DNA from 3 places in the Kitasatospora sp. NPDC001603 genome. Region 3 is predicted to be linked to each of the others. Evidence: predicted binding sites of a transcription regulator. Region 3 holds the regulator's gene; each other region holds the start of a gene.
The links. Region 3 encodes HrcA, which represses chaperone genes, less so after heat shock. Its sites were predicted from a motif close to TTNGCACTCNGNNNNNCNGAGTGCNAA; they were not measured.
Positions count from the first base shown of each region.

Region 1 (4,137 bases), on a different contig from region 3:
CGCGATCAACACCGGTGACGGCCTGAAGACGCTGGACGCCGTCTCCGACTCCGGGATGACCACCGTCATCCGCCCGACGCTGGCCTCGTTCCGCGACGCCGGCCTCGCGTCCGCCTGACCCGTCCGCAGCCCCCGCAGCCCGTACCGGCCGCCCGGCCGCACCGCCCGAGGAGATCCCCCATGAGCGCCACCGTCCGCATCCCGACCATCCTGCGCACCTACACCGGCGGCGCCGCCGAGGTGGCCGCCGAGGGCGCCACCCTGGGCGACGTCATCGCCGACCTGGAGCGGAACCACGCCGGGATCGCCGCCCGGATCCTGGACGACGCCGGCAAGCTGCGCCGGTTCGTCAACGTCTACGTCAACGACGACGACGTCCGGTTCGCCGAGGGCCTGGCCACCGAGATCAAGGACGGCGCGAGCGTTTCGATCATTCCCGCGGTGGCCGGCGGCTGCTGATCCGCCCCTTTCCGACCAGGCCTTTCACCGGCCGACCCGTTTTCGACCGGGCCGCCCGTGCGTACGGAATTCCGATCCCCGTACGCGCGGGCGGCCCGCCGCATTCCGGCGGGAATATTTCGCGGTCCGGGGGAGTAGAGTGTGGCTCGTCCGGGAAGAGGGCCGCCCCACCCCCCTCGTGCTGGTACTCGAACTCCGTCCGCGCCCGTACCGCCGGTGTCTGTCCGGCCGCTGAGACCGGCGCCGGGGCCGTGACCGTGAAACATGTCAGGCCGATGTCAGAATTCTCGAAGGCATTTGAGTAATTCGTCCGCTATGTCCGGCGTGAAATGCCGATTTCCTCCCGCTTTGGTCTGGCCTGTCCCCTGGCGGACCTAGGGAATTCCCAGCGGTTGACCCTGTTGCAGAGGGCGTCGATCCGGATACATTCAGCCGCGGTCGACGCAATCACCCGCTCACCGGAGGCCTTCCGGTGGTCTCCGCGGACGATTGTGGCGTGCACGGCTGCGCCCAGGGGGGGTTCCCCGGGCCGGCCTCAAACCAGACCCGGGCCCGCGACCTGCGGGCGCGTGAAGGGCCAGCACAGCACTAGGGGAGTTCGGAATGGCTCAGGGCACCGTCAAGTGGTTCAACGCGGAGAAGGGCTACGGCTTCATCGCGGTCGACGGTGGTGCGGACGTCTTCGTCCACTACAGCGCGATCCAGATGGACGGCTACCGCACCCTTGAGGAGGGCCAGCGGGTCGAGTTCGAGATCTCTCAGGGGCAGAAGGGCCCGCAGGCGGACATGGTCCGCGCCGCGGTCTGACCTTTCCGACCCCAGGAGTTCGGCTCGGCCCATTCGGCTGGTGCACCTCTTGCTTCACGACGGGCCCGTACGACACATGTCGTACGGGCCCGTCGGCATGTCCGGCGGGGGCCCGCGCGGCGTCCGGCGCGGGGGTGCCGGGCACCCCGGCGGCGGCCCGGCGGCGGCCCGTCGGGGGCTCGCCGACGGCGGCCGCAGGGGGCGGACGCGGCTCGCGGGTTGGGCGATTGGGCTTGCACTCGCCTACCCGGAGTGCTAATCATTGGCGTTAGCACTCACAGTGTGAGAGTGACAGCGGACTGGGTCGGTGAGGCCCCCGGGAGCGGTAGGGGAAAGGACCCCCGCACACCAGGGCCGTCCGTCGCGGGCACCCCTTGGTCCGAGCAGTCGACCGTGTCCCGGAGGACCACTTCTGATGGCCAAGATCATCGCCTTTGATGAGGAAGCTCGCCGCGGCCTTGAGCGTGGCATGAACCAGCTCGCCGACGCGGTGAAGGTCACGCTCGGCCCCAAGGGCCGCAACGTCGTGCTGGAGAAGAAGTGGGGCGCCCCCACGATCACCAACGACGGTGTCTCCATCGCCAAGGAGATCGAGCTCGAGGACCCCTACGAGAAGATCGGCGCGGAGCTCGTCAAGGAGGTCGCCAAGAAGACCGACGACGTCGCGGGTGACGGCACCACCACCGCCACCGTGCTGGCCCAGGCGCTCGTTCGCGAGGGTCTGCGCAACGTCGCCGCCGGCGCCAACCCGATGGCCCTGAAGCGCGGTATCGAGAAGGCCGTCCAGGCCGTCTCGGACCAGCTGCTGGCCCAGGCCAAGGACGTGGAGACCAAGGAGCAGATCGCCTCCACCGCCTCCATCTCGGCCGCCGACACCCAGATCGGCGAGCTCATCGCCGAGGCCATGGACAAGGTCGGCAAGGAAGGCGTCATCACCGTCGAGGAGAGCAACACCTTCGGTCTGGAGCTCGAGCTCACCGAGGGCATGCGCTTCGACAAGGGCTACATCTCCGCCTACTTCGCCACCGACCTGGAGCGGATGGAGGCGGCGTTCGAGGACCCGTACATCCTCATCGCCAACTCCAAGATCGGCTCGGTCAAGGACCTGCTCCCGCTGCTGGAGAAGGTCATGCAGAGCGGCAAGCCGCTCGTCATCATCGCCGAGGACGTCGAGGGCGAGGCCCTGTCGACCCTGGTCGTGAACAAGATCCGCGGCACCTTCAAGTCCGTCGCCGTCAAGGCCCCGGGCTTCGGCGACCGCCGCAAGGCCATGCTCGGCGACATCGCCATCCTCACCGGTGGCACCGTGATCTCCGAGGAGGTCGGCCTCAAGCTGGAGAACGCCGGCGTCGACCTGCTGGGCACCGCCCGCAAGGTGGTCATCACCAAGGACGAGACCACCATCGTCGACGGTGGCGGCGACAGCGACCAGGTCGCCGGCCGCGTGAACCAGATCCGTGCCGAGATCGAGAACAGCGACTCGGACTACGACCGCGAGAAGCTCCAGGAGCGCCTCGCCAAGCTGGCCGGCGGCGTGGCCGTCATCAAGGCCGGCGCGGCCACCGAGGTGGAGCTCAAGGAGCGCAAGCACCGCATCGAGGACGCCGTCCGCAACGCGAAGGCCGCCGTCGAGGAGGGCATCGTCGCCGGTGGTGGCGTCGCGCTGCTGCAGGCCGGTGTCGCGTTCGACAAGCTGGAGCTGGAGGGCGACGAGGCCACCGGTGCCAACATCGTCCGCGTGGCGCTGGAGGCCCCGATCAAGCAGATCGCGACCAACGCCGGCCTTGAGGGCGGTGTCGTGGTGGAGAAGGTGCGCAACCTCCCCGCCGGTCACGGCCTGAACGCCGCCACCAACACCTACGTCGACCTCATCGCCGAGGGCATCATCGACCCGGCGAAGGTCACCCGTTCCGCGCTGCAGAACGCCGCCTCCATCGCGGCGCTCTTCCTCACCACCGAGGCCGTCATCGCCGACAAGCCGGAGAAGGCCGCCGCGGCCGCCGGCGGCGGCATGCCGGGCGGTGACATGGACTTCTGATCCCCTCCGGGATCGGTCGTTTCCCGATCGCACGGGCGGTTCCCCTCGGGGAGCCGCCCGTGCGGCGTTGTGTCCGGCGCCGTTTTGGGACAATGGACGGATGGCTGCCACCGCTGATGACATCGAGACCGCCCTGCACAACGCGCGGGCGCTGATCCTGGCCGACCTGACCGCGCGGGACGTGGCGGACGCCGCCGTGGTGTCGCTGGTCGAGGACGCCGTGACGCACCGCCGGTGGTGGCTGGAGCAGTGGCCGGACGGCGCCGAGTACGTGCTCGGGCTGGTCGCCCAGGACGTCCAGGACGCACTGCTGGAGGCCTACGGCCGCTGGCCGCTCTGCACCTCGTGCGCGGCCGACGGGGACCCGCACGCGCTGGGCGTCGAGCCCGAGCTGGGGCCGGAGCCGCACTGGGTCTGCGGCAAGGCGGGGGCGGTGGTGGCGCCCGTCGGCCGGCTCGGCGGCTGATCCTGCCCCGGCCCGGTTCCGGCGCTCCGTGCGCCGGGCCGGGCCTTCGCGCGTCCTGGGCGGACCCGGCCGCTCAGTGAGTCATCGAGTCGGCGCGTCAGCCTTCGAGCCGGTCGAGTTCGGCCGCCAGGTTGGCCCGGGCGGCGGCGTCGAAGCGCTCGCGGGCGAGGGGCGTGCGGTAGAGCGCGGGCAGGGCCAGGAGCCGGCGCAGGATGTCGGCCCGCCCGGCGCGGAAGTCCGGCTCCGGGACGAAGGCGTACTCCTCGCGCACCGCGGCCGCGTAGGCGGCGTACGCCCGCGGGTCGCCGCCGAGGACGGCGAGGTCCGCGTCGCAGAGCACCTCGCCGTCCCGGTCGCCGGGCTCGGG
Region 1 covers NZ_JBEPAA010000105.1:5,631-9,767, reverse strand. The annotation lists gene thrC (threonine synthase) at 1-118, shown strand, start outside; gene ABT263_RS35640 (ubiquitin-like small modifier protein 1) at 181-459, shown strand; gene ABT263_RS35635 (cold-shock protein) at 1,063-1,266, shown strand; gene groL (chaperonin GroEL) at 1,682-3,304, shown strand; gene ABT263_RS35625 (DUF8819 family protein) at 3,405-3,770, shown strand; gene ABT263_RS35620 (HD domain-containing protein) at 3,868-4,137, opposite strand, start outside.
Region 1: groL (chaperonin GroEL) is a predicted target of HrcA. The motif match lies at 1,499-1,525, and genes of this name have one in related genera.

Region 2 (4,137 bases), on a different contig from region 3:
GGGCGGCCTCAAGACGAGCTGGCGCGAGGTCAGACCCGTGATGCCGGCCGCCACCGTGCTCGCCACGGTCGGCGTCGGGATCAGCGTCTTCGTGACCGCGGCCGGCGCGCACTGGCTGGTCGGCCTGGACTGGCGGACGTCCATGCTGCTCGGCGCGATCGTCTCCTCGACCGACGCGGCCGCCGTCTTCTCCGTGCTGCGGATGGTCCCGCTGCCGCACCGGCTGACCGGGCTCCTGGAGGCCGAGTCGGGCTTCAACGACGCCCCCGTGGTGATCCTCGTCGTCGCCTTCGCCACCACCGGTGAACTCGACTCCTGGTACGTCCTGATCGGCACGATCGTCGCCGAGCTGGCCATCGGGGCCGCGGTCGGCCTCACGGTCGGCAAGCTGGGCGCGTTCGGGATCAAGCACGTCGCCCTGCCGTCCTCCGGCCTCTACCCGATCGCCGTCCTGGCGCTCACCGTGCTCGCCTACGCCGGCGGCGCGCTGCTGCACGGCTCCGGCTTCCTCGCCGTCTACATCAGCGCGGTCATCCTGGGGAACGCCAAACTGCCGCACGGGCCCGCCGTCCGCGGCTTCGCCGACGGACTGGCCTGGATCGGGCAGATCGGCATGTTCGTGCTGCTCGGCCTGCTCTGCACCCCCGAGACCATGGGCTCGGCCGTGGTGCCCGCGCTGGTGATCGGCGCCGTGCTGGTCTTCCTGGCCAGGCCGCTGTCGGTGGTGATCACGCTGACGCCCTTCAAGCTGCCCGGCCGCGAGCAGGCGCTGCTCAGCTGGGCCGGGCTGCGCGGGGCGGTGCCCATCGTGCTGGCGACCATCCCGATGGTGGCCGGCACGCCGATGGCCCACGACGTCTTCAACATCGTCTTCATCCTGGTCGTGGTCTTCACCCTGCTCCAGGGCCCGACCCTGCCCTGGGTCGCCAAGTGGCTGAAGATCTCCGAGGGCTCGATGGGCCAGGACCTCGGCATCGAGTCCGCGCCCCTGGAGAAGCTGCACGGACACCTGCTGTCGGTGGCGCTGTCGCCGAGTTCCAGGATGTCCGGCGTGGAGATCGGCGAGCTGCGGCTGCCGGCCGGCGCGGCGGTGACCCTGGTGGTCCGGGAGGGCAGCAGCTTCGTCCCGGACAAGGCCACCGTGCTGCGCGGCGGCGACGAACTGCTGGTCGTGACCACCGACGAGGTCAGCGAGGCCGCCGAGCGGCGGCTGCGGGCCGTGGACAAGGGCGGCAAGCTCGCGGGGTGGCTGTACGGGCGGCGGTGACCGCGATGACCACGGGGGGGTTCGTCCAGCGTTCACCTCCGATGGACGGGACAGATCTGGATGTCCTCTGTATGGTGGGGGTAGCGCGTCATCTACGCGCGTATATGCAGAACGATCGAAACACCCCAGCATCTGCCTGAAGCAGAGTTGGCGCGACCGCTCGGCGGCCGCGGCCCGGATCCCGGCAACCACGCCGGGCGGGCCCGGTAACTACCCCGGTCGACGCGCGAGAGGACGACTCTCGGCGCCGTCGGGGCCACCCCATGCCCCTTCCGCGCTACCAGGCAGCAGGAAGGACGACCGTGACGGCCCGCCGAACGGTCGAGAACACCGCGGACACCCGCGCCGCCCTGGCCACCGACACGCTCCCGGACACCCGGCCGGGCACCGGGGCCACCCCCGACCAGGGCGCACCCGCCCGCGTCGGGTACGGCGCACTGCTGCGCACCCCCGGGGCCTGGACGTTCCTGGCCCCCGCCTTCGCCGCGCGGCTCCCGTACGCGATGCTCAGCCTGGGCATCGTCCTGCTGGTGCTGGACACCCACGGCTCCTACGGCACGGCCGGCAGCGTCGCGGCGGTCTCCGCCGTCGCCCAGGCCTTCATCGGCCCGCAGACCGGCCGGCTGGCCGACCGCTACGGCCAGGCCGCCGTGCTCGTCCCGACCGTGATCGTGCACGCGGTCTCGGTCGGCGCGCTGATCGCGCTGGCCCTGGGCCACGCCCCGGTCTGGACCCTCTTCCTCGCCGCCGCCCCGGCCGGCGCCAGCGTGCCGCAGGTCGGCGCGATGGTCCGGTCCCGCTGGGTCGCCAAGCTCTCCGCCGAGGGTGCGGCCGGCGGGCGTTCGGCGTCCGCGCTGTCGGCCGCCAAGCTCAACACCGCCTTCGCCTTCGAGTCCGTGACGGACGAGTTCACCTTCGTGATCGGCCCGGTGCTCGCCGGCGCCATCGCCACCTCGGTCACGCCCGCCGCCGGGCTGATCGCCGAGGCCGCGCTGACCGTGGTCGGCGGACTGGCCTTCGCCGCCCAGCGGCGCACCGCGCCGGCCCGGCACCCGCACCAGCCCGGCGTCCGCCGGGTCTCCGCGCTCTCCTCCCCCGGCGTCCGGCTGCTGGCCGGCGCGTTCCTGGGCGTCGGCACCGTCTTCGGCGCCATGCAGGTGTCGGTCACCGCGTTCACCGAGTCGGTCGGCCAGCCCGGCGCCAACGGCACCGTGTACGGGATCTTCGCCGGCGGCTCGATGCTGGCCGGCGTGCTGTACGGCATGGTCGCCTGGCGCCGGGCCGCCCGGCACCGGATGCTGGCCAGCTACGCGCTGCTGGTCGTGGGCTGCTCCACGCTCTGGGCGATGCCCAACCTGGTCGCGCTGTCCGTCGCCGGGCTGGTCTGCGGCCTGGCCATCGCACCGACGCTGATCACCGGGTACACCCTGGTCGAGACGCTGGTCGCGGACGGCGCCAAGACCGAGGCCTTCACCTGGCTGACCGGTGCGATCGGGCTGGGCCTGGCGGCCGGGTCCACGGTCGCCGGACGGCTGATCGACGGACACGGGCCGTCGGCGGGGTTCCTGGTGCCGATGGCCGGTGCCGGGCTCGGCCTGGTCGCGCTGGTCGCGCTGCGGCACCTGCTGATCGCGCCGGGCGCGGCGAGCACGGTGGTCGCGGGCGCGAACGACCGGAGCTCGGCTCCGCAGCTGGTCGGGGCGGCGAAGGGCTGAGCGGCGGGGCTCGGGGGCGGCGGGCCGGGTCGGGGTGGCCCGGGGGCCCGGGCGGCTCGGGGTCCCGGGCGGCTCGGGGGCGGGCCGCGTCGGGCGGCGGGTCCGGGCCGGGGCGGCAGCCCTCGGCGGCCGGCTTCCGGCGGGCGCGGGAACGGGTGCTTCGGCGCGCCCCGGCTCATCTCACATTCGAGTCGCTGGACTGATCCAGCGGAATGCCGCATCATTGACCATCGTTAGCACTCATCAGGCGAGAGTGCCAGGAGGAAGACAAGTGCCCACGTACCAGTACCAGTGCACCGAGTGCGGCAACGGCCTGGAGGCGGTGCAGAAGTTCACCGACGAGGCGCTGACCACGTGCCCCGACTGCCAGGGACGGCTCCGCAAGGTCTTCTCGGCCGTGGGTGTGGTCTTCAAGGGCTCCGGCTTCTACCGGACCGACAGCCGATCCTCGTCCACCAGCTCGGTGGGCACCGGCTCGTCGTCGAACTCGACCTCGTCGGGTTCGTCCTCGTCCGGCTCGTCGTCGGCTGCTTCGACCTCGTCCTCGTCGTCCTCGGGCGGCTCGACCGCTGCCGCGAGCTCGGCTCCGGCGGCGAAGCCGGCCGGCTGAGACCAGACTTCGCAAGGCCCGTGGGCCCGCGCCATCGCGCGGCCCGCGGGCCTTTCGCGTGCCCGGGCGGGGGCAGGCCGCTCGCGGTCAACCGCCGATGGGCCCACTACCCCGTTCGGGTGTACGGAGTTGTCCACAGGGCCGAGTTGTCCACAGGCCTGGGGACAGGACTTCCACCCGACCCCTGGGCCGCCCAGAGTGTGCGTCGGAAGAACCGGCCCGCACCCCGGGCCGGCGCCCTGCGACCACCGGTGGTGCCCATGTCGACCACGAGCCTCCCCTCACGGTTCCCGCCGCTCCCCGCCCCGGCCGTTCCGCCCCGGCGGGAGGTGCCGCCCTTCGCGCCGATCCGGCGTGGCGGTGGCCGCCTCCACCGGCTCCGCCGGGCCGCCCGGCACCGGTTCGGGGTGCTCGCCCTGCTGCTGGTCGCCCTGTCGGCCGCGCTGGCCGTCGGGCCCGCGCGGGCGGGTCTCTCCCCGCCGGGCGCCGCCTCGGTCGGCCGATCGGGTTGTCAATCGGGGCCCCTCGAAGATCACCCGTGACCG
Region 2 covers NZ_JBEPAA010000016.1:55,845-59,981, reverse strand. The annotation lists gene ABT263_RS13355 (potassium/proton antiporter) at 1-1,267, shown strand, start outside; gene ABT263_RS13350 (MFS transporter) at 1,705-2,982, shown strand; gene ABT263_RS13345 (FmdB family zinc ribbon protein) at 3,254-3,592, shown strand.
Region 2: ABT263_RS13345 (FmdB family zinc ribbon protein) is a predicted target of HrcA. The motif match lies at 3,216-3,242, and genes of this name have one in related genera.

Region 3 (4,137 bases):
TCAGCGGCCGTTGAAGGCGTCCTTCAGCCGGGAGAACAGCCCCTGCTGGCCCGGCGCGAACTGCCCGGAGGGCCGCTCCTCGCCGCGCAGCACCGCGAGCCGGCGCAGCAGGTCCTCCTGCTCGGGGTCGAGCTTGGTGGGCGTCTGCACCTCGACGTGCACTATCAAGTCGCCCCGGCCGCCGCCGCGCAGATGGGTGATGCCGCGGGCGTGCAGCGGGATCGACTGGCCGGACTGGGTGCCGGGCCGGATGTCGACCTCCTCCAGCCCGTCCAGGGTCTGCAGCGGCACCTGGGTGCCGAGCGAGGCGGCCGTCATCGGGATGGTGACCGTGCAGTGCAGGTCGTCGCCGCGGCGCTGGAAGGTCGGGTGGGTGCTCTCGGCGATCTCGACGTAGAGGTCGCCGGCCGGGCCGCCGCCGGGGCCGACCTCGCCCTCGCCGGCCAGCTGGATCCGGGTGCCGTTGTCGACACCGGCCGGGATCTTCACGGTCAGGGTGCGGCGGGCCCGCACGCGGCCGTCGCCGGCGCACTCCGGGCACGGGGTCGGCACGACGGTGCCGAAGCCCTGGCACTGCGGGCAGGGCCGGGAGGTCATGACCTGGCCCAGGAAGGACCGGGTGACCTGGGAGACCTCGCCCTTGCCGCGACACATGTCACAGGTCTGCGCGGAGGTGCCGGGGGCGGCGCCCTCGCCGCTGCACGTGGTGCAGGTGACGGCGGTGTCGACCTGGAGTTCCTTGGTGGTGCCGAACGCGGCCTCCTCCAGGGTGATCTCCAGCCGGATCATGGCGTCCTGGCCGCGCCGGGTGCGCGAGCGCGGGCCGCGCTGACCGGCGGCCGCGCCGAAGAACGCGTCCATGATGTCGGAGAAGCCGAACCCGGCCGCGCCCGCGCCGAAGCCGCCCGCGCCTCCGCCGTTGGGCGAGAGGGGATCCCCGCCGAGGTCGTAGACCTGCCGCTTCTGCGGGTCGGAGAGGACCTCGTAGGCGGCGTTGATCTCCTTGAACCGCTCCTGCGTCTTCGGGTCGGGGTTGACGTCCGGGTGCAGTTCGCGCGCCAGGCGCCGGAACGCCTTCTTGATCTCGTCCTGCCCCGCATCCCGTCGGACGCCGAGTACCGCGTAGTAGTCCGTGGCCACCAAATGCTCCGCTTGTTCCGCCTGTAGAAGTGCTTGCGACTGGTACCGGTGTCATCCGTGTGACACCGGTCGTTCCCTACGACTCGGCCAGGATCTGGCCCACGTACCGTGCCACCGCTCGCACCGCCCCCATTGTGCCCGGATAGTCCATCCGGGTCGGACCGATCACACCCAGTTTGGCCACGCTCTCGTCGCCCGAACCGTAACCGACCGAGACGACCGAGGTGGAATTGAGCCCTTCGTACGCGTTCTCCCGGCCGATCCGGACCGTCATCCCGGCGTCCGCCGTCTCACCCAGGAGGCGCAGCAGGACGACCTGCTCCTCCAGCGCCTCCAGCACCGGCTGGATGGTGAGCGGGAAGTCGTGGCCGAAGCGGGTCAGGTTGGCCGTGCCGGCCAGCATGATCCGCTCCTCGTTCTGCTCGGCGAGCGCCTCGAAGAGCGTCGCCAGGACGATGGTGACGGCCGGCCGGTCCACCGCCTCGAACATCGCCGGGAGCTCGTCCAGCAGCCCCGGCACGTCGGGCAGCCGCACGCCGACGGCCCTCGTGTTGATCTTGGCACGGAGGTCCGCGAGGACCACCTCGCCGACCGGACCCGGGCAGTCGACCATCCGCTGCTCGACCCGGCCGGTGTTGGTGATCAGGACCAGCATGACCTTGGCCGGAGCGAGCGCGACCAGCTCGATGTGGCGCACCGTGGAGCGGGAGAGCGAGGGGTACTGGACCACCGCCACCTGCCGGGTGAGCTGGGCGAGCAGCCGGACCGTGCGGGCGACCACGTCGTCCAGGTCCACCGCGCCGTCCAGGAAGTGCCGGATCGCCCGCCGCTCGGGCGCGCTCATCGGCTTGACCTCGGCGAGCCGGTCGACGAAGAGGCGGTACCCCTTGTCGGTGGGGATCCGCCCGGCGCTGGTGTGCGGCTGGTGGATGAAGCCGTCCTCCTCCAGCGCGGCCATGTCGTTGCGGACGGTGGCCGGGGAGACCCCGAGGTTGTGGCGTTCGACGAGAGCCTTGGAGCCGACCGGCTCCTCGGTGCCCACGTAGTCCTGGACGATGGCGCGGAGCACGGCGAGCTTGCGTTCGTCGAGCTGGCGGACCTCACCGGCCATGGGGCACGCACCTCCCTCTTCGCACGTTGTCCGTGGTGACGTGTGTCGTTCCGGCATGGTGCGGTCCGCCGGGCGGACCGCGGCCTTTGGCACTCTGAACAGAGGAGTGCCAGAACCGTACCTGCCAGTGTAAGGCCCGGGTCCGACGGCAGGAACGGCACCGCCGGGGTGATCCTGCCCGCATCGCGCGGCGCGCGGGTGATGCCGCGGGACCGGCCGGGTGGCAGCATCGATAGCGAACGGCGAACGGAGGACCAGCGATGTCGACCTCGGGCCAGCCCACCCGCTTCGCCCCGGACCGCGGCCTGACCGGCCGGATGGTCGGGACCATGTTCGTGATCGGGCTCCTGTACGTGGGTTTCACCGGCCTGCTGATCGCGCTGCTGCGCGGCGCCTGGCCACTGATCGTGCTGATCTCCGGCGGGCTGTTCGTGGCCCAGTTCTGGTTCAGCGACAAGATCACCGAACGGGCGATGGGCGCCCACCGGGTGACCCCGGAGCAGTACCCCCAGCTGCACGGCACCGTCGACCGGCTCTGCGCCCTCGCCGACATGCCCAAACCCCGGGTGGCGGTCGCCGACAACGACATGCCGAACGCCTTCGCGACCGGCCGCAACCCGCAGAACGCGGTGGTCTGCGTCACCACCGGGCTGCTGCGGCGGCTGGAACCGGAGGAACTGGAGGGCGTCCTGGCGCACGAGCTGTCGCACGTCGCCCACCGGGACGTCGCGGTGATGACCATCGCCGGCTTCCTCGGCGTACTGGCCGGGGCGATGACCCGGATCGCGATGTACGGCGGCTTCATGGGCGGCGGCCGCAACAGCAACGACTCCAACGCCGCGATCGCCGCGCTGGTCATCCCGCTGGTGTCGGTGGTGGTGTACGCGATCAGCTTCCTGCTGACCCGGCTGCTCTCCCGCTACCGGGAGCTGGCCGCCGACCGGGCCGCCGCCCAGCTCACCGGCCGGCCCAGCGCACTGGCCTCGGCGCTCACCAAGGTGACCGGCCAGATCGCCGCGATCCCGACCAAGGACCTGCGCCAGGCCCAGCCGTACAACGCCTTCTACTTCGCCCCCGCGCTGAGCGCCCGGGAGGCCGCCTCGCAGCTGTTCTCCACCCACCCCTCGCTGGAGAAGCGGCTGGAGCAGCTGGCGAAGATCTCCACCCAGCTCGGCCGCTGAGCCGACGACCCGCCCCGGAGGGGACCGCCGTGGGAATCCTGGACGCACTGTTCGGCCGCACCAAGCCCGTCCGGCCCGACCTCGACCAGCTGTTCGGCGTGCCCTCGGCCGCGCTGACCCTGGAGGCGGCGGCCGGCTTCCGGCCGACCGGCGTCGGGTCGGTCTGCTTCTCCTCGGTCGAGGGCGGCGCCTTCGTCGAGGTCGAGCGGCAGGTCCGGGCCCTGCTGGACGCCGACACCGAGCGCGGCGGCGTCCCGGTGGAGGCCTCCAAGGACGCCTACGGCTACTCCTGGCTGCTCGCCCGGCACACCCCCAAGGAGCTGCCGGAGCTGGTCAACGACCTGCACGCGGTCAACAGCGAGCTGGAGGGGAACGGCTTCGGCCCGCAGCTGCTCTGCTCGCTGGTGGCCTTCCGCGGCGCCGAGGGGCAGCCGCTGGCGCTGGTCTACCTGTACAAGCGCGGCACCTTCTACCCGTTCGCGCCGGTGCCGGGCGGCGGGGAGAAGCGCGACAGCCCGCTGGAACTGCAGGTCAACGCCATGCTGGGGAACGACCTGCGGCTGGAGAAGGACCTCACCCGCTGGTTCCCGGTCTGGGGCGCGCCGGGCCTGTGACGCCCCGTCGGGCCTGCCTATAGTCACCTGCATGCGCAGCCGCCAGTACGGACCCGACCTCACCCCGCCGTGGAAGCGGCAGCAGCCCGCC
Region 3 covers NZ_JBEPAA010000009.1:45,777-49,913, forward strand. The annotation lists gene dnaJ (molecular chaperone DnaJ) at 1-1,140, opposite strand; gene hrcA (heat-inducible transcriptional repressor HrcA) at 1,217-2,251, opposite strand; gene htpX (zinc metalloprotease HtpX) at 2,512-3,432, shown strand; gene pspAB (PspA-associated protein PspAB) at 3,462-4,046, shown strand; gene ABT263_RS08805 (DUF3097 domain-containing protein) at 4,078-4,137, shown strand, end outside.